DNA from 4 places in the Methylophaga marina genome. Region 1 is predicted to be linked to each of the others. Evidence: riboswitches for the same ligand, from Rfam matches in the RefSeq annotation. Region 1 holds a riboswitch; each other region holds the start of a gene.
What was found. A riboswitch is a leader RNA that binds a small molecule or an ion and turns the genes downstream of it on or off. The one in region 1 is predicted to bind cyclic di-GMP.
Positions count from the first base shown of each region.

Region 2: it holds a riboswitch for cyclic di-GMP, as region 1 does, so the genes downstream of both, QUE24_RS12740 (hypothetical protein) here and QUE24_RS11720 (hypothetical protein) in region 1, are expected to answer to the same signal.
Region 3: it holds a riboswitch for cyclic di-GMP, as region 1 does, so the genes downstream of both, QUE24_RS02645 (hypothetical protein) here and QUE24_RS11720 (hypothetical protein) in region 1, are expected to answer to the same signal.
Region 4: it holds a riboswitch for cyclic di-GMP, as region 1 does, so the genes downstream of both, QUE24_RS15175 (beta strand repeat-containing protein) here and QUE24_RS11720 (hypothetical protein) in region 1, are expected to answer to the same signal.

Region 1 covers NZ_AP027741.1:2,277,743-2,282,842, reverse strand. Annotated here, with positions in the region: gene QUE24_RS11735 (Wzz/FepE/Etk N-terminal domain-containing protein) at 1-444, opposite strand, end outside; gene QUE24_RS11730 (porin family protein) at 468-1,655, opposite strand; gene QUE24_RS11725 (polysaccharide biosynthesis/export family protein) at 1,683-2,234, opposite strand; gene QUE24_RS11720 (hypothetical protein) at 2,362-2,877, opposite strand; cyclic di-GMP riboswitch class I at 2,910-2,989, opposite strand; gene QUE24_RS11715 (hypothetical protein) at 3,171-3,620, opposite strand; cyclic di-GMP riboswitch class I at 3,657-3,735, opposite strand; gene QUE24_RS11710 (hypothetical protein) at 3,940-4,389, opposite strand; cyclic di-GMP riboswitch class I at 4,425-4,507, opposite strand; gene QUE24_RS11705 (sugar transferase) at 4,739-4,855, opposite strand; gene QUE24_RS11700 (undecaprenyl-phosphate glucose phosphotransferase) at 4,828-5,100, opposite strand, start outside.
Region 2 covers NZ_AP027741.1:2,493,593-2,498,692, reverse strand. Annotated here, with positions in the region: gene QUE24_RS12750 (hypothetical protein) at 1-277, opposite strand, end outside; cyclic di-GMP riboswitch class I at 304-386, opposite strand; cyclic di-GMP riboswitch class I at 756-845, shown strand; gene QUE24_RS12745 (PEP-CTERM sorting domain-containing protein) at 871-1,623, shown strand; gene QUE24_RS12740 (hypothetical protein) at 1,727-2,230, opposite strand; cyclic di-GMP riboswitch class I at 2,259-2,340, opposite strand; gene QUE24_RS12735 (Gfo/Idh/MocA family protein) at 2,538-3,545, opposite strand; gene QUE24_RS12730 (peroxiredoxin) at 3,707-4,222, shown strand; gene rpiA (ribose-5-phosphate isomerase RpiA) at 4,300-4,980, opposite strand.
Region 3 covers NZ_AP027741.1:532,887-537,986, reverse strand. Annotated here, with positions in the region: gene QUE24_RS02675 (flagellar protein FlhE) at 138-602, shown strand; gene QUE24_RS02670 (hypothetical protein) at 837-1,406, shown strand; gene QUE24_RS02665 (hypothetical protein) at 1,576-1,791, shown strand; gene QUE24_RS02660 (DUF6228 family protein) at 1,905-2,201, shown strand; gene QUE24_RS02655 (hypothetical protein) at 2,305-2,910, shown strand; gene QUE24_RS02650 (hypothetical protein) at 2,916-3,092, shown strand; cyclic di-GMP riboswitch class I at 3,302-3,388, shown strand; gene QUE24_RS02645 (hypothetical protein) at 3,406-3,945, shown strand; gene QUE24_RS02640 (thioredoxin family protein) at 4,123-4,461, shown strand; partial or broken gene QUE24_RS02635 (metal ABC transporter solute-binding protein, Zn/Mn family) at 4,590-5,100, opposite strand, start outside.
Region 4 covers NZ_AP027741.1:2,993,391-2,998,490, forward strand. Annotated here, with positions in the region: gene QUE24_RS15175 (beta strand repeat-containing protein) at 1-2,436, opposite strand, end outside; cyclic di-GMP riboswitch class I at 2,455-2,536, opposite strand; gene QUE24_RS15180 (EF-hand domain-containing protein) at 2,665-2,973, opposite strand; gene QUE24_RS15185 (cysteine desulfurase family protein) at 3,056-4,204, opposite strand; gene QUE24_RS15190 (hypothetical protein) at 4,408-4,599, opposite strand; gene QUE24_RS15195 (AraC family transcriptional regulator) at 4,739-5,100, opposite strand, start outside.

The DNA of each region.
Region 1 (5,100 bases):
ATCCATGAATGAAACGGTAAAGGCGATACTGGCTCGCTTTGCACGCCCACTAACTGGATCAGTCACATTTGCTTGAACCAAATCCACACTGACATTAGATTTAAATAAATCGACAATGCCTGATGTGGCAGCTGTTTTTTGACGCTCAGCACGATAAAGATCATATTTTCTGACCATGTCCATCACTCTGGATGTCGTCATTAATCGTTGCTTAATCACTTCGATACGCTGGTCAGCATAACTCGTGACTGTTGAACGGACTAAGTCATTGGGAATTTCTTGTGACTCAATCAGTATTGTGCCTTGAGATTTATAGGTAGCAGGTAAAGAAAAAACTACCACTACAGTTGCTATGGCTAGCAGCACAGCAGGAATAATAACCCAATATTTTCTACGCCAGAGAATATTAAGATAGTCCCCTAAGCCCTTTACTTCTTCTTCCATTTATTATTGCTCTTTGCTGTGATTTAGCGAGAAAAACGAATACCATTCCAATTGTAATCGATGTTGAATGTGAGCGCATTGCCATCTACATTCTTTCCATCTGATTCATCGACGCTTCGATACCTGTATCCAAAAACAAGAGACCAGTCTTCATCTAACTTCCAAGATAAACTAGGTGAAAAATCAAAATATTTTGTTTCTGTGCTATCTAAATCATCAGCACTACTATATTTACGATAGCTCGCAGATAAGTTACCTGTAAGCTTTTCTGTGAAGTTTCTACGATAAGTAATGGTGTAGGCATCTTGCTCATTAACATCCCCCTCACTTGAAGGTGTTAACGATCTACTTGCTGATAAAGTATAACTATTCAGCTCATCTTCTCGGGTTGTACTGATTGAGTAATCTAATCCTGTACTTTGATCCGATGTTTCTGGACCAATTACCGGACTATTTTCACTATCCAGATAACGTGCACCCAGCAAGCCATTGACCGACCAAAGCTCAGATAGTTGATATTCACTAGTCAAGCCCAGTGAATAAGAATCATATTGATTATCAAGCCTGTCTGATTCAGCTTGATAATTAACGTAGGTAAACGATAAGCCACCATTTAGTCTTTCTGTGTATTGATGCTGCCAAGCTAAGTTCAAACTGGCTGTTTCATTATCCGTGAGGTTAGATGACGAACCAAGAATTGAGTTACTGTTGCTTGAGTCATCAGATTGTTTACGCGTTTGATAAGATAAACTCGTGCTTATAGTGTCCAGCTCCGTCAGCCTGTAACTAAATGATGGTGAGATACTCTTTGTAATCGTTGTAGAAATATTACTAAAGTCCGCCGTATCCTCTTCAGCAATATCCCGTGACTCACGTTCAGCATAGTCTAATTTCAGTCCGTAAGTACTTCGCTCGGTGGCATAAGTCGTATTAAAACTCGCAAATGGGTTTTCTTTATCAAGTTCTTTTAAGTCTTGATATCGACTAATTCTATACCCGAGACGTATTTCAGATGTCGAGTTCTCTAATGAGCGAGTTAGTGAAAGGGTTGGATCAATGTTCAAGCTAAAGTCATCTAACTCATCTTCCCGAAGTAATTCATTATCATCGTATTTAAATTTAGGGTCTGCCTGAGCATTAAATACCCATTCAGCTGCCGACGCATTGTTGCTTAGTAACATAGGCAACAGTAGCGGAATATATTTTATCATTGACACGCTTCTCAGCTATTATTCTGCTTAAGGTACGATGATGACGTCACCGCTTTCTAGTGTGATATTGGTATTCAGAGCTTTACCTTTTTTTATTTCAGCAAATTTAACCGGTAAGACTTGTTGAGTTGTGCCGGCTCTTCGTAGCACGATAATATTGTTCTCTTCCGCGTATGGCGATAACCCACCGGCTAAACTTAAAGCTTGCATAGCATCCAGAGGTTGATTCATTACAAACGAACCTGGATTTAGGACTTTGCCTAGAATGTGTACCCTATTACCTTCAACGCTAGTAACAGAGACTGTGACAACAGGATCAGCTAAGTATTCACTGAGTTTTTTGGTTAATTCTTCTTCGACGTCAGCTACTGTTTTATCTTTAGCAACAATTTCACCGGCTAGTGGGAAAGTAATAATACCGTCTGGCAGCACGACGGCTTGTTTTTGTAACGCTTCCTCATTCCATACTGAAATATCTAGAATATCGCCCGAATTTAATAGATAACGCTGGTCTGCAAAGACGCTTGAGGAAAATAGGGAAGTGAGAATCAAAAAGAAGAAAATGAAGCGTTTTGACATGAGGGAAAATCCTTATCTATAAATGACATTCAAATTTGATATTAACACTCTATTTTTCAAAAAAAAGGGAGCTTTTGCTCCCTTTCAATTTGTCACAGTAACTTACTGTTAATATAAATCTTAATTCTTATGCAGCAACTGCTGATTTTCTTCTAAGCCCTAAGAAACCTAGTAAAGCTGGGGCAAACAAGAATAATGCTGCTGGTACTGGTACTGCAGATACTGATACTTTGTATTCTAGCTTACTACCGCTGGCATCGAATATATCGAGGGCATACACTTTGCCTTGTTCTAAGAAAGCTATGAAGCTAGTGTTACCAATGATATCTATCGTTGTGTAAGCTCCACCAAATAGACCAAAACCCAAGGTAGCAGATTCCAGATTGGCTTGAGGCTCAAATGACCATTCAATTTTGACAGGTGTATTAGCATCGACTGATTTTATATTGTATTGTGAGTACCATCTATCTTTACCAACTCCACCAAGCTCCTTAACTTCTCCCGAACCTGATACTGTTGAACCAGATGCAGTATCAACAACTTGCGTAGCTAAAAAAGAATCCTCTGTAGACAAATTCAACGTTGCGGCATTGACGCCGACAGAGAATGTAAAAGCAAAAATAAATAGCATCACTTTTTTCATTATATTTTTCCTTATGTATAAGCAAAAATTAGCAATGCAACCCAGCCATCTCCTGCATTGAAGACCTGTGGCTTTCCGCCCTCACCTCACGATGAGTTTGGCTTATTAATTATCACGTCAATCGTATGATAATCGCTTATCTGACTTTTTCTAGTTGATTAAATAATACGAAACTTTTTCAATTGAAGTCTATTGTACCTTAGTACAACTTTATATGTCAGAAGCAAAAACCAATTACCCCATTAATACAAAAAAGGGAGCATAAGCTCCCTTTTTTATTAAAACTGTTATTTCTATGCTGCAACAGCAGTTTTTCTACGCATACCTAAAAAGCCTAATAAAGCTGGGGCAAATAGGAATAATGCTGCTGGCACAGGCACTGCAGAAACACCAAATGACATATTACCGGTAGTAGGCAACACATCAAAAGATACAGTATAAATACCTGATACAAGATTCAAGATTGTTGTAAAATCAGGGGCTATAGCAAAGATCTCAGAACCAATTGTCAATGTTCCTGAGGTAAATTTTGACGTTGGAGAGAAATCAAAATCAATCGCTGCTGGACCATCGCCAATCACTTCAAGTGAAAATGTAGTAGTAGTGTCACCAAATGAAGCACTTACAGCACTTGTACCGTTATCAAAGATAGTAGCACTATCTGTTGTTGATAAATTATATGTGGCAGCGTTAGCAGCAACAGAGAACATTAGAGCTACTACAAATAGCATCGCTTTTTTCATAAATAAATTTCCTTACACATAAATTGAAAAAACAAGCAATGCAGCCCAGCCATCTTTGCTTTAAAGATCTGTGGCTTTCCGACCCCGCCTCACGACGAGTTTGGCTTTAATCAATTATTAAATTACTAATTTAATAATTACCTATCTGACTTTTTCAGATGATTTCATATTACGAGTAAGGTTTGGTTGCTGTCTATTGTACCTTGGTACAATGTGCCTAATTAGTTTTAATTTTCAAGATTATAGGATATTAAAATTAGCATTATGCCAATAAAAAAGGGAGCCTATGCTCCCTTTTTTATTTTTGTGTAGCTCTTACTTACGCTGCAACAGCATTTTTTCTACGCATACCTAAGAAACCTAATAAGGCAGGGGCAAACAAGAATAATGCAGCTGGAACAGGTACAGCTGAAACACCAAATGACATGTTTCCTAATGCAGGAGTAATATCAAATGTGACACTGTAGATACCAGCAGCTAGGTTCAGAATTGTTGTAAAATCTGGAGTCACTGCAAACACTTCCGTGCCAATTGTTAAAGTCCCTGCAGAAAACTTGCTAGCAGGCGAGAAATCAAAATCGATTGCTGCTGGACCATCACCAATCACTTCCAATGAGAAAGTGGTATTAGTATCACCAAATGCAGCACTAACAGCGCTCGTACCACTATCGAAAATAGTAGCACTGTCTGAAGTTGTTAAGTTGAATGTCGCCGCGTTGGCAGCAACAGAGAACATCATAGCTACGACAAATAGCATCGCTTTTTTCATAATAAACTTCCTTATGCATAAGTTGAAAAAACAAGCAATGCAACCCAGCCATCTTTAAAAGTTTTAAAGATCTGTGGCTTTCCGACCCCGCCTCACAGCGAGTTTGGCTTTAATTACACAACATCTAACCCGCTGACGTTGTGTAAGATCATATGATTATGATCTTGCTACAAAGCCATCACCGTTGATGTCTATTGTTCTGATTGCTATTGAAAATAATGACGATAACGAGTGTTATCTAACATCAATGATTGATGCTTCTATTTCAATAGAGTTATATAATACCGTGTCTCACGGCAGGCAACAAGTTTATTTTCCTAAGTAAAACTACTGATACGCAATATGGAATTCAATAGGCGTTTTTACCCACAAACCCTTTGAATATCGTCAAGAAAATAATCTCAATATCTAATAACAATGACCAGTTCTGGATATATTTTAAATCGTAATGCACACGACCCTGCATTTTGTCCAAGGTATCAGTTTCCCCCTAAAGCCATTTATCTGGGCTAAGCCCGTAATACCTGGTTTGACTTTATGTCTCAACATATACCCTTGAATCTGAGCGCGGTATTGTTCGTTATGTGCTACAGCATGAGGCCGTGGGCCTACAATCGACATGCTCCCGCCTAATGAATTAAAGAATTGTGGCAACTCATCCAATGATGTTCTTCTCAAAAAACCGCCAAATGGCGTGATACGGCTATCATT
Region 2 (5,100 bases), 220 kb from region 1:
TGATTTCACTGAATACAAGTACTGCACTATCAAGAGCAGTAAATGGGTTAAATGACCATTCAACCTTTACTGCAGTATCAGTGTCTGAGGTTAAATCGAAGCCTGAAGACCAACTGCTTGATTCACCTACAGTACCACCTGCTAAAACTGTACTGTTGTTGTTTACATCAACGCTTTGAGAAGCACCTGATGAACCAATTCCAGTCAAATTTAACGTAGCGGCATTAACACCAACCGAAAACAAAAGAGCTACAGCAAATAGCATCGCTTTTTTCATAATAAATTCCTATTTAATCTATGAAGCAATGCAACCCGGCCATCTCCAATTACATTAGAGATCCGTGGCTTTCCGACCCCGCCTCACGACGAGTTTGGCTTTATAAAAAACACATCACAAATAACTAATGATGTGACCATCTGAACTATTTCAGATGAATCGATGGTACAAATCACTGAATTTCAGAACCACACCAGTTAGTTAAATCTGGGATGTAACGCACAGCATTTGCTTGATCGCGTGATAATGATCACAAAAAAACTGTGAACTGGTTGTGAATTATTGCAAGAATTAACAATGAGACTTTCTATACACCGGGAATATGGAGTTGCACTATCAGCTTCATTGCGTTATCGCTAGATAGCAGCGAACGCATGTCACTTTACAAAAGTTAACTTTTGTAAAGAAAATACAAAACACGTTATTTTCTATCGCGTCTGGTTGGGTTAGAATTTCCTTGCTGGTAAAACCCAGCGCTCAATTTCAAAGCCAACCTTGGTGTGAGCCAAGCACGGAAAGCTACAGGTCTCAATTCTACTAATAAAAATGAGATGGCTGAGTTGCATTTTCACTTTGCGAATAAGGAAAATGGCATGAAAAAAACGTTACAAAACCTTCTCTTGGGTGGCTTCATTCTTGGAGCAATATCCACAACAGCTATGGCTGCACCTCAGCCCGTTGATTTGTCTTCATGGAAGGCAAATGGTAACGGTAACTGGGTATTACAGTCGGGTAATAATGCTGTTCAACAAGGAATCAACGGTACTCCAACCGTCTTTCACAACAATAAAAATAGCCAGGGCACGGCATTATCAGGTCAGATAACAGTAAAGACGACTGCTGACGATGATTATATCGGGTTTGTCTTAGGTTATAACAATAACGATCTAACCAACTCATCTGCTGATTATTTACTCATCGACTGGAAACAAGGAGATCAGACCTATTACGGTGCTGGTCAAAAAGGACTGGCCATCTCACAGGTCAGGGACGTATTGGGTGATAACTCTGGTGCTTGGTCTCATGATCCAAGCAAAAATGTGACCGAATTAGCCCGTGCAACTAACTTGGGCGATACAGGTTGGCTGGATAATACAACATATGACTTTGATATTACCTTTACATCCTCTTTAGTTGAAGTCTTTGTCAATGGTATAAAAGAGTTAAGTATTACTGGTGCATTCAGTAATGGGGCTTTCGGTTTTTATAACTACAGCCAGCAAAGTGTGCTTTATGCTGGAATTGAAGAAGTTGATGTACCATCTGCAGTTCCTGTTCCTGGTGCATTATTAATGTTTGCTCCTGCTCTGTTAGGCTTTATCGGCCTGCGCCGTAAAGCGAAATAATATCCAGCAATAAAAAAGCCGTGGTTCTTTACCACGGCTTTTTCACAATACTCAATATCTTGTCAGATAATTGAAGTGTCTCAGAAAATTTAAATTTCCCGAGCTAAAGCACGTTTTTTCTACGTAGACCAAGGAACCCTAACAGGGCTGGGGCTAAAAGAAAAAATGCTGCAGGAACAGGCACTTCAGAAACTGATTGCAGTGATACGTCATATTTAAAGGTGTTTCTGTTACCATTAAGCAGGTTAACAGAGGCAACTGTGCCTGCGTAAATCAAACCTGTAAATCTGAAATCACCTGAAATATCAAACAACTGAACCGGATCAACCCCATTATCAAAAGAAATAGTGGCTTCTGTCAGTGCGGCTACAGGATTAAATGACCACTCAATAATGGTTGAGGTATCTTCTGTTGTGGTCACATCGTAAGTTGAACTCCATGGCTCGTCACCGTTAGTGACGGTTCCACTACCTAACACTGTACTTCCAGTGTCTACTGATGTGGTCTGTGTGGCATTAGTTGAACCTGTTGGATTGATGGTGAGTGTCGCAGCATGGGCTGACACTGTGGTAAATAAAGCAATTGCAAATAGCATCGCTTGTTTCATATCAAATACTCCTTGATTTGTTACAAAGCAATGCAGCCCAGCCATCTCGCTCTTCATCAAGATCTGTAGCTTTCCGTCCTCGCCTCACGACGAGTTTGGCTATAACAGCCCATCACGAACGTGTTGAGCCGAACATACCCGCTATGAATGTAAATAAATACCTTACTAACGGGTACCAACAACAACTAGTTTGTTGTTGCTTCTACCCTAACATTGATAGTTCTCAAATTAAAGGGTGCACATTTCGGCTTTTCTACTTAAAGATCCGTTTGTTTGTATCAATTATGACTATCAGTGTTGCTGACTTTCAATCAATATCAACTTTTTTTGATTGTCGGACTGAAGCCAGAGCAGCACAAATAGCAGCACAATTATTTCTTGCATCTGTCATCGTGAGCTTGGGAGCCTTATTTTGCAGTATGCACTCAGAGAAATGCTCTATTTCCAGATTGAAATGATTGGCCTTTGGAATAGAGACGGTTTGTTCTTCCTCATCATTCCACCAGCTAATTGTGGCCTCTTCCGTTTCCGGTTGCCAAACGGTATGACATTTAATACCGCCTTTAGTCCCGATGATTTCATACTCGCTGCGTCTGGCATGCTCAAAACTCATTTCAAAATGAGCAAACTTACCATCCGTAAAATCAAATACACCACTCAAGCTGACATCCGCTCCACTGTCATTGAGCTTGGCCATCGCCATGGCTGCAACAGGCTCGTTATCAAACCATAGTCTTGCTGTATGAATAGCATAAGGACCAATATCCCACATGGCGCCACCACCATCGTTTATATCGCGATTGATCCTATACAGTCGAGCGGGTTTCATTGGAAAGGCAAACGCCGTTTTCATCGTGCGCACATCACCAATCTTGCCATCATCAATCAACTGTTTTACATAATCATGTTGGGGATGGAAGATATACATAAAGCCCTCCATCACCGTGACATTGTTTGCTTTCGCAGCTGCTTCAATCGCATCAATATCCGCCACCGTTAGTGCCATCGGTTTTTCAATCAACACGTGTTTACCGTGGTTTATGGCTTTCAAAGCCCATTCCGCATGCTCTTCATTCGACATGGGTAAATAGATAGCATCGATCTGTGAATGAGAAAGCAGTGCTTCAGGATCGTCCAAAGTCTCTACCTCAGTTTGTTCTGGCGCTAGTTTTTGCAAAACTTCTGCTGCAGCACCAGGACGACGACTAGCAATGGCGACCAATTTCGCATTAGCTGCTTCAACAATAGCGGGCAGTAATTTTTCGTTTACACGAGCAGCACCTAAAATTCCCCAGCGTAATTGTTTTTCAGCCATGTGTTTATATCCTTTTGATTCGAGTAAGTTACTAACATCATATCGACTCACCTTCACAATTCCAAACTGATAAAACCTCATGTTTCATAGTGTTTTTATCTCATAGCGATTGTCTTATGCTAGTTAACCTGTAAATAAAAATAATGGATTAAGGAGCAAGTATGACAATCGAAGTTGGACAGAAAATTCCCGCGGCGACACTCTCAGAATGTGTAGACTTTTCAGCAAGCAGTGGCTGCCCTGTTAACCCTCAACCACAAAATGTGCAATCACTCACAGAAGGCAAAACCATCGTTCTTTTTGGTGTACCTGGTGCATTTACTCCGCTTTGCTCTGAGGAGCATTTACCTGGTTTTATACGCCTTGCAGATGACATCAAAGCAGCAGGAGCAGATGAAATCTGGTGTATGGCCGTGAATGATGCCTTTGTCATGGGGGCGTGGGGTAGACAAGTCAACAATGAAGGTAAAGTTAGAATGTTGGCTGATGGTAGTGCTGAACTGACCAAGGCTATGGGCTTAGACCGTGACTTAACGGCCGGTGGCATGGGCGTACGCTGCTATCGTTTTGCCTGCATTCTGAAAGATGGCGAAGTGACATATATTGGTGTTGAAGGCTCGGGTGAGTTTGGTAAATCCAAAGCAGAAACCATTCTGGAAGAACTCAAAAAAGGCTAATGTCTTAGACTCTGAGTACATGGGGGAGCTCAACTCCTCCATGTACCATCATGTCATCACGCCAATGAAAAATAGTTTTAACGCCAGTGTTCTTCTACTTCACTTTCTCCACCAATAAAAATAGCGGAGGCGATATCACTGAAAATTCCGTGCTCAACAATACCGGGAATCGTATCTAAAATCATCGTCAATTCTAGACTATCCATATCCTTAAACTGCATATCCAGCACCAGACTACCACTTGCCGTGACAGCAACATTATCACCTGATGCATTTAGCCTGAGCTGCCCTTCTCCGCCCTGATGTTTTAGCTGGGTTAACACTAAACGCCATGCTTGCGGCATCACTTCAACTGGAATAGGAAAATTATCTCCAATATGTTCAACCAGTTTTGATTCATCTACTAATACAAAGAACTGATCAGCCGCAGAGGCCAATAACTTTTCATTCACCAAATCCTGACCGCGCCCTTTCAATAAGGTGAGATCCGGCGTGACCTCATCTGCACCATCAACATAGATATCTAGTGAATCAAGATCCGCTATCGATACGACAGGTAAACCCGCCTCACGTGCTTTGACTGCACTGATAGCAGAGCTACTGACAGTTTGAATATTTAATTTTTCGGCCTTACAACGCTTAGCCAGCGCTTCAATGAAAAAGTTAGCTGTCGAACCGGTTCCTAAGCCAACTACCATATTCTGCTCAACCAGATTGGCAGCATGCAGTGCCACTCGTTGTTTAGGATTAATAGCCATAGACAAACTCCTTATGCCATCATAAATAATCATCAGCTTACATAGCCAACACGTATAAAAAAACGGACAATCCTTGTGGTTGATGGTTCTTCGGTGAATTCCGTGCCCAAATATGATGCA
Region 3 (5,100 bases), 1.4 Mb from region 1:
TCGCTTGACACTTATTCGGCGTTGTGCATCCAATATCTTGGAGGCCTAATGCGCAACGAACAGCGGTAGTTGACTTCCGAGTAACTTGACTTAAGTTACTGTTTTTATGTGGTTGCGCCCCGCGCATTGGGGAGCTAATGAATAGATCAATACAATTGGAGAACTGCTATGAAGATCAAGAGCATACTTACTGGAATGGCGTCATATTCGCTTTTTTGTCATCAGCAGCACATGCGGCGGATGATTTCTGGGAGCACACGCGGTTAGGTTACACAATTTATTTTTCTGGAGGTTATGCAACCACTCCATTTAACCCGCCGTCTTCTGTCCCCAGAAGGGACGCTGAAATTACAGACGTTTCCTGGGATTGGAATACCATTCCTAACGGCCATACGTCTGAAGAAGTCGAATTGTGTTACCGAAAACAATACTCATCCTCTGATTTTCTTTGTATCGATATATCAGCTGCGCAAAATGACAATTCAGATGCATTTGACGGGTTTAACGCCCGTGGCACTTTCCATTTACGATTTACTTTAGTCGGAGGAGCGTATTCAACTATCCGTACAGCGGATACAGTAAGAGTGGATTACAGCTACTGATGTAATACAATATGACAGATTACCCCCTTTGTCATAAGGAGGAAATGCAGCATGAATATCATCACTGGATTTATTAACAGCTCAGCCCAAAGCGCATTGCAGTCGGATACCTCCGTTGCTAATTCCAAGGATATAACGAATTCAGAGAATACAAGCAGCTCCGGCTCTCGGATCAGCAATACTACTAATCCAGCCCTGCAGATTAGCGCCCGAGGTCATTCTATAAGCCTATTGGTGCAAGGCGCGAACGAGTTTTTACGCCAAGAACTTGGGCCCAGTTACCTTCCCATAGCAAGAGGCCAAGCGTTGCTTGACCAAGCCGTTAGCATGGTAACAGCCAATACCGAAATTGATATAGATGGCCAAGCGTTGAGAAATGCCTTGCAGCAAGAACACAACATTCGTGAAACGATACCAAGACCTAACCCTTCATCTGATAGTGGAAATGTCTTTGATTTTTTATCGGAAAGCGACAGAGAAGCGTTGGAAGCTGCGTATGATTATGCTGTAGAGAACAACCTCGATGCTGATGATGTTGAACTGGCAGCCGGGTTACTTGCCAGTGACCGACGACGCCAAGCCGCTATTGCTTCAGGTACAATCTATTTAGTGCATGAGCCAAGTGAGAATGCAGGCAAGTTTATTCCCCAATCATCAGCTAACTTACCCAATACAGACACTAGCAATCCGCGCCAGTCACTGATTGATCGATTGACATCCGGCGACCTATTCAGTAAAAATCCGTTTCTCAACCAGGCGTTATTCATCGAAGCGGCGTTTCGCACCCTGCAATTAAAGAATTAAAGGGGTCTGGTTGAAATTATTTTTCCAGGCAAAGAATCAACACACGATCAATCGCCTAACGATGGCATTCAGCCGCGCGCGCGAATAGCGCGCCGGCTGATGCTGGCGTTAGGCCAGAAGCCCAACGTTCATATCTGACGATCAAAAGTCGTCACTTTACAAGAAGGGTTTGAGTTATAGCGACAACCATGTTTTTGAAGAAACGGTAAAATGTCAGGGCGGGAAAGAAAAAATGGATATTGAGTTTGGCCGCTCTTCATTCTATGACGAGGATAGTATTTATCTGAATGTCGATGGCAAATCTGTGATTATGGATCGTGCTACAGCCAAGAAATTTGTGGAAACCGTTCTGGGTGTTGGCCACTATTTCGGTTTTGTCGATTAATCATCGGCGCAAAACCGGTAATTGAGCCTAACAATCACAGTCACGGCGACGTCTACTACATTGCGGCTTCGCCTCCATTTCGCAGCCGCGCGTGCTGTTGGCGTTAATGGTCTATGGAAACGATAGAAATCAAGTCATGTGATGACGCCACAACCCTCTCCTTGAGGATCGTTGGTGGCAACGAGGAGGGCTCAAACTTTGTTGCCTCTGTTACTGGCGCTCCATTTATAGGTGAAGTCAATACAACAACCTATTTTGTCGGCCCGCCAAGTCTTCTGTTTCGGGATATGGCAGACAACTGGCGAGGCTGGAAAGGGGAGAAGATATGGGGAGCTTTGGACGGAGAGTTCATGCTCACGGCAACGGCTATGCATGTTCAAGGTGTCAGCAAACTTGATTTCTTTCTATAGATTTCTCACTCACACACTTCATCAATTTACTAAATGAAACTCATCACTGAGTTCTTAGTCAGTACCCCTCTAAACATTAATTTCCCACGGAGGAGGAGAACCTATGGAGTATGTTGGCCCCGTCAGCTCTGCTGTTATGGCCATTATCTGGCTTGTCTATTTACAGTTAATTCTTAGTCAATATCGCCGTAATAATCGGCCCTATCTTCTTTTTCACCATGCTCAAAATGAGAACCCCGATGCGCTGTGTATGTTGGTGAATATGGGGGAGCGGCCTGTTCATGTGGTGTGTGTACAAGCCGTGATAAAAATGACGTCCGGGGAGGAGCATAAGCTTGCTGTGACCGAGTTTGAGCGCATTAATGTTACGGAGCAAAATGTGCAGCAAACCTTGCGTCAAGGGCCGTTGCTAAATGGTAGTTATCTGATTTTAGGAACATTTCGAGACATTATTGAAAAGACTCAAAATGAAATAGGTTTAAACGCTTCACTGGAAGACGTTGAATGTCTCGAGTTAAGAGCCGCAGTAATTCATGCGCCAAGTAAACACCCTGTTGGGGCGAAACGCGCATTTGTGTTGAAGCACAATACAGGCACTTGCGTTTATCCAAAAGACATCAATACTAGGCAGATGGTAAAACGAAAAGACAAACAAGAAGTCGCGCAGTGGATAGAGTCTGAGCTACATCCACGTGAGAATAATGAATAGTAATAGTGATAAGCGCGACTGTTTTGAGTTGGGTGCCAGCGTTGATTCAGTTTCTGTTTGCTGTGGTGGCGATGCACTTTATTGCCAAGTGGATGCAAGAAGCGATCTTTATTGAGAACCTAGCTTATGGTGGGGAAAAGTCAGGGCTACTCACTCTCTGGTTTGGTCATTTTTCACTTTAGCTTGTTACGTTATTTTCGCGCTGAGTTTGATTTATCTACTTGATACATAGTTGTATTCCTAACCAGCTTTGCCTGTTCAGATTGATGTGAGTGGGGAAGTCTTAATGCTAGAAATCGCCAAAACCCACTTTTATATAGGCCTTCTAGTACCAATGTACAATTGATTGAGCTATAAAAGCGATTTACCCTGTAGCTGTAGTAAATTAATTTCTTAATAAAGCCAACCTTGGTGTGAGCCAAGCACGGAAAGCTTCAGGTCTTTATAAGTAGTGAATAAAGATGGCTGGGTTGCAGAATAACAAAGGCTTATGTAATGAAGTTATTTAGCAAAAACTTATTAATCGCACTCGGGTTGTTAATTATGGCGCCGTTGACTGCTAACGCAGCAACTGTCCATCTTGATGCAAAAACAAACACTTCTTCGAATGCTGTTGAACTCAACCTGAAAGCAGGTACTTATTCAATAAGCCCATTTAAAGATGACACATACACAGCGTGGAATGCTTGGGGTAAAGTGCAAGGTTGTAGTGCTGATGGCACTGGTTGTTCAAAAGGCTGGGTCAACAACTACTCATTCACTACACCGTCTGGCACTACTCATATCATCACTAGCGATACTGGTAGATATGAGACAGCAGATTTAGCGCTGCTGAACGCACTTGGTGCAACATTTACACTGTTATCTGATGCCACAGTTCAGTTCTTCATCAATGATAGTAACTACGGTGACAACATCGGTGGTATGTCATTAAATGTATCTGCAGTGCCTATTCCTGCTGCAGCATTCTTGTTTGCGCCTGCATTATTAGGTTTCATGGGCTTACGTCGTAGAGCTCAAAAAACAGTCGCTTAATACCCAGACTGTTAAACCGATTAAAGCCGTAATGATTAAGTTCATTACGGCTTTTTTATTGCCTGAAAGAAACTTATGGCAAGATGATATGGCAAATGAACCTTTTTTTTGTGGCTGAGAGAAGAGTCTTTCGGCGTTTGAGTAAAGAGATTGTCATTTACCCATAGAGTTAAGTATATGAATATGGATCAAGCTGATACCGACTCAGCCTATGCAGAGGAAACATTAACCTTTGAGCAAACCAGCGAATTGCCGGGGAAGGTATTACTTGAGTTTGGCGCGCCATGGTGTGGTCATTGTCAGGCAGCAAGTGCAGCTATTAACGAAGTAGTTAATGAACATACGAAGCTACGTCATATCAAAATCTACGACGGCAAAGGCAAGCGATTGGGCCGTGGGTTTAAGGTTAAGCTATGGCCGACATTGATACTGCTAGACAATGGTCAAGAAGTGGGTCGTCTTGTGAGGCCATTACGTGCTGATGAGGTTCGTGAATTGATGTCGAAACTCAACTAAGCGGAGCCAGTTTTGCCCTTGTCCCGACTGATTTTCTCTGAGAATAGTTATGCATATAAACCATGTGTTGCGGTTTAAGGAGCCACTACACAGACTATCTGAAGATAAATAGCCTGGGTATCTCGGCGTTATTCGGAAAGGGCCGTGACGATTTGTTGTGTGTTGTATTGCATTAGTTTTATATAGGTTGCAGCCGGGCCATTTTCTTCAGATAACGACTCGGGATAGAGTCTGCCGCCTGGTTTGGCCCCGGTGGCATTAGCAATCTGCTTGACCAAACGGGTGTTATTAGAATTTTCAAGAAAATAACGTGTCACGCCAAGCTGTTTAATCTGGTCGATGAGTTTAGCAATGGTAGCAGCTGAGGCTTCTGTTTCTGTGGAAACGCCCTGAGGAGATAAGAATCTGACGCCATAGGCTTTTGTGTAATAACTAAATGCGTCATGGCTGGTTAAAATGTCACGTTTGTCAGTGGGCAGGCTTGTCAGCTTTGCGTGGATATTGGCATCCAGTGCCGTCAGTTTTTCCCTGTACGCTTGAGCAGCCTGTTGTATTTCATTTGTCAGATCTGGTCTGACTTCAATCAAGGCCGCTTCAATATTATTAACCCAAACCTGAACATTATCGACATCATTCCAT
Region 4 (5,100 bases), 720 kb from region 1:
CTCCCCGGTATTATTAAAAAGCGCACCCGTGTTATTCGTTATGCGACCTGCATTGGTGAGTCTATTATCGCTAATGAATCGACCGCTATTATTGATTTGGCCGGATGAAGCCACATTGAGATCACCTGAGGCTGAGTTAGTCAGCTGACCGCTATTGCTCAGTACCCCCTCAACGTTGAACTCATCGTTATTATTGAGCACGCCGGTATTATTGAGCGTTGCACCGACTTTATTTTTTAAGACAGAGGCATTAGTCAGTGTGCCAGCATTCTCAAAGGTGCCGCTATTTACAAACACGCCAGTATTGACAATATTGCCTCCAGCCAGGTTTGTCACGGTAGCGAAGTTATTGAAGGTACTGGTGTCAGTATTATTTATCACGCCAGTATTGGTAATGGTGTTTTCATTATCCAGCAGCCAATAACTTGTCAGCGTGCCGGAATTGGCAATAGTCCCCGTATTTTGAAGGCCGACAGAGTTAATTGCCCCTTCACTATTCAAGGTGCCATTGTTAAAAAACTCTTCCGTGTTATTGATTGTGCCGTTAACCGCATTATTGATAACACCATAATTTATCAGCCGAGCGTCATTTGACAGCATTCCCCGGTTTGTCATCGTGCCACTACTGGACAGTGTCATCTCAGCCGAACCGGTATTACTGATGTAATTATAGTTAGTTAACTGGCCACTGGTTGAAAATACAGCCGTATTATTTATTTGTCGGTTATTAATCAAGGCGCCATTATTCGCTAAGGTACCTGAGTTATTCAGCGTGCCATCGTTCGTTAAAGAGCCCGAATCACTGTTGGTGAGTAAGGTTTCATTATCAAGCTGACTGTAATAGCTCATATTAAACTCACCTTCATTAGTGATGTTCGAGGGTGAATATTTCTGATTCAGCAATTTACCCTTCAGGTTAAGGGTGCCATCAGATTTATTGATGAGGGTATTAACGTTAGCAACCTCTGCATAGTCATCAATCAAAAACTGGCTGTAATTATTTACTGTGGCGCTATTAACAAATTTACCCTGATCAATAAATTGGCCGTGATTATTGATATCGCCATAATTTGCCATTGTGGAATATAAAGTGGAGGTAAATGTGCCCTTATTGTTCAGCACACCGCCATTGGCAAACACACCGCTGTTGAGGAATTGCCCGTTTTCGTTGTTATTTAAAGTGCCAGCATTAGCAAATTGACCACTATCTGAGTTAATCAAGCTACCCGCATTGTTGAGTGTGCCGGTTTCGTTATTTCTGATAATGCCGTGATTGGTTAAGGTGCCACCGGCCTGATTGCTGAGTATGCCGTTGTTATTCAAACTTGCTGTTGTATGATTAACAAAACTGGCCATATTAGCGTTGTCGAATCTGCCAGTTTGCTGATTGTTGAAAGTTGCGTGATTATTTACGATACCATTTGCTTGATTATTGAAGGCAGAAGCGTTGGTAAATTGAGCACCACTATTATTGTTGACTACACCGTTGTTATTGAACGTGGCATCCTTCTCATTGGACATCGTGGCATTGTTGTTTATTGTGCCAGTATTCTCTAGCTTTCCCTTTTTATACTCGTTACCAAGGTAAGTATAGCCAGCTCTATTTACGAAATTGCTATCATTTGTAATCAAACCTGTATTCGTGAATTTATAAAATGTGGTGAATGAATGACTGGTGGTATTGTTTAGTTGACCTGTGTTAAGGAATATACCCTCATTTTCTACGCTAGAGTCATTTTGAAAAACACCTTCATTTTTAAAAGATGAACCGATTCTATTATGAAGAAATCTATTATTCTGAAATATGCCTGAGGCTCTGTTTTCAACTTCGCCATATCTGTTATTAAAAAACAATCCCGTATTTTCGTATAGACCGGCGTTTGTAATCTTTCCGTAATTTTTTATCGTAGGCAGCGATGTACCGTTGTTTGTTACCACCCCATCTTGGTCAATGAATATATTGCCACCGTTACGATGCTCACCGGTCATTTCCCATCTACCATTGGTAGAGATATAACCGCCACTAAAATTCTCAAGGTAATGAGACTTAAAGACGGAGTTACTGCCATTTTGGATAGCCGCTTTATTCCAAATATTGCCTCTATAACTATCAAAGGTGGCATTATTCTCGATTAAGTGCTCATTGGTTATCCAACCCCGGTTATCGATTAAGCCATTATTAATTACAGTGCCAGAAGTCATATTGACAAAACTATTACCACCACCCGATTTAGATAGATTGCCACCTGCTGTAATAGTTATTTTACTCGCGTTTTTATATCCATCTAAGCCGATATAACCATCGCTAACGGTGATGGGAGATGTGTTTGTACCGTGGAGTCCTGTGACAGCATGCACAACTGACGGTGTCAGTAAAAATGAGCTGCACAGCAACGTAGTTGAGAGCGACAGAAACTGTCGTTGTTTATTTATCATCACTCGGATTCCTTGCGTTTGTGCAACCCAGCCACCTTGTTAAACAACAAGGCCTGTGGCTTTCCGTCCCTGATTCACACCAAGTTTGGCCGATTAAATAACACGTCGATCATAATGAAAGGGGGTATAGCGACTATCAGCCAAAAGTATGATTTTGTGAGAAAAATAAAATAAGCAATAAAAAAGGGAGTCACTGACTCCCTTCTAAATATGGTGTGATAAAAGAAATTAACTTTCTTTCTTGTCTTTGCAGGATGGGCCTTTATCGCCCTTATGTTTTTTATGGGCGGCTTTGGCTTCTTCTTTGGTCACTTGACCATCACCATTGGCATCCAATTTTTCAAAACGTTTTAATGCCGCTGCGGTCGCTTCCTCTTTTGTAATTACACCATCACCATTGGTGTCGATATGAGCGAAATATCCTTTTTTATCGTGTTTAGCCATATCGTCAGTTGATACTGGTTCAGCAAATGTAGCTGAGCTAATGGCCATCGCAGCTAAGGCTGTGAAAAGTGTTGTTGATAATGTTTTCATCATAAATCCCTCTTTTGTTTGTTGGGATTTTTAGACTACGCCGACCCAAGTTAAGAAATGGTTATTACATCCAAACAAATCAATATTATTTTTCTATCGCTAGTTTTATCTCAGCTACAGCGTGTTTAATTTGTGCTTCATCTGAGAAGCGTCCCAAACTGATGCGTAAAGATGATCCTGCTTCTTCATCTGTCAGCCCAATCGCTTTTAATACATGCGAAAGCAAGACCATTTCACTATTACATGCTGATCCAGTAGAGGCACAGACATTGGGTTGGAGTTTTTCTAATAGCTTATTCGCATCGCAACCAATGAATTGCACATTAATATTGCCAGGGTGACACTGAGTTTGTGTGCCATTCAATTTAAATGGAATATGTGTCGCTTCCAGTTGTTGTAGAAACAAACGTTTCAAATGCGTTAATTGTTCACGGTGAGTTTTTGCTTCTTGTTTGGTGATACGCATCGCTTCAGCAAAACCAACACACAGTGGGGTGGCCAAGGTGCCTGAACGCATTCCAAACTGCTGCCCTCCTCCCTGAATGAAAGGCGGTAACTCGGCTTGAAGATCATTTTTAATATAAAGCGCACCGATGCCTTTGGGACCATAGACTTTATGGGCAGACAAACTCAGCATATCGACATTCCAGTCTTTCACGTCAATATCCATCGCTTCCGGTGCTTGAGCCGCATCACAATGAAACAGAGCGCCTGCCGCGTGTGCCATTTCAGCAAAAGTTTTCACATCCTGAATGGTGCCAATTTCATTATTGACCGCCATAATGCAGACCAACAATGTCTGATCAGACAATAATGATTGATAAGCGTCTACATCAATCAGCCCCGTGCTATCGACTGGAATTTCTTTGACTTTGTAACCTAGTTTTGCGGCATAAAAATAGGCGGCATTTTTAATACATTTATGTTCGATTTCACTGATAAGGATGTCACGGCGATCTGTTGTATTGCCAAATAACACACTGGCAATCGCCTGATTATTTGACTCTGTCGCACCCGAAGTAAAAATCACTTCTTCAGAAGAGGCATTAATACAGTTTTCAATTGTACTGCGTGCGGCCTCAACCGCTGCCGCTGACTGCTGACCTAGAACATGGGCAGTGGAATGTGGATTAGCAAAAATCTCATGGTTATAGGGTGCCATTGCGCTAACAACGCGAGGCTCTATCGGCGTTGTTGCCTGATAGTCTAGGTAAATTGAACTACCGGTTTGCATTGACTGCTCCACTTTTTAATATCAGATAATCAGAGGGTGATATAAAGATTGACGTCATAGGATAGCGAGAAACACCAGCTATTGGCTACGCATAAACGTATTTATTGCACTGATAAAATCAACATGACGCTCAGATAACAGGCAAAAAAAGCTGTTACCGAGGAGGAGTAAAATCGGTAACAGCTTGAAGGATCATTAGCATTTTATTTTTTTATTATTTCCTGATGCGCTTTGTTGCTTGCTTCATTCGAAGAGAGCTTGTGACTTTCAACCAGACTGGTTTCAATTTTATTTATATTTTTGGGATCAACGTTTTTGCTATCGGCAACGGCGACAGAAGCAGAGCTGGCGATACTCAACGCACTAATAGAGAGAAAGGTATTTAATCTGTTCATAGGATGACTCCTTAAATTGACTGAGCTAATGATTAGCTACAGTTCAGTTATAGACCCTGGATACTGAATTTTTGCTGAACGAGATTAAGGAAGGCTTAAGTAATTAAGTAATAAAACAAAATGTGTTAGCTACTTCAAATTATTGTGCAAATAAATGATAAGGCGAGCTTCCAGTCCAACGCTTAAAGGCTCGTCGAAAATTATTCATGTCATTAAAACAGAGGTACTCGGCTATTTCCTGGCTATTCATCTGTTTAACCTCATACAAATAAATAGCGGTATGTTTTCTGACCAAATCTAATTGTTGTTGAAAGCTGGTTTGATGCTTTTTGAGCTTTCGTTTCATGGAGGCCGGGCTGAGGCCAAATGAAAATGACACTTTATCCAAATTAAGCGGTTCGTCTATATGTGACTGAAGGTAGCTGTATATTTGATCAAGAAAACTATACGGGCTGTATTCTTCAGAGAGTTGCTTGTCACTCTCTTTTAAGGCGCCCTGCA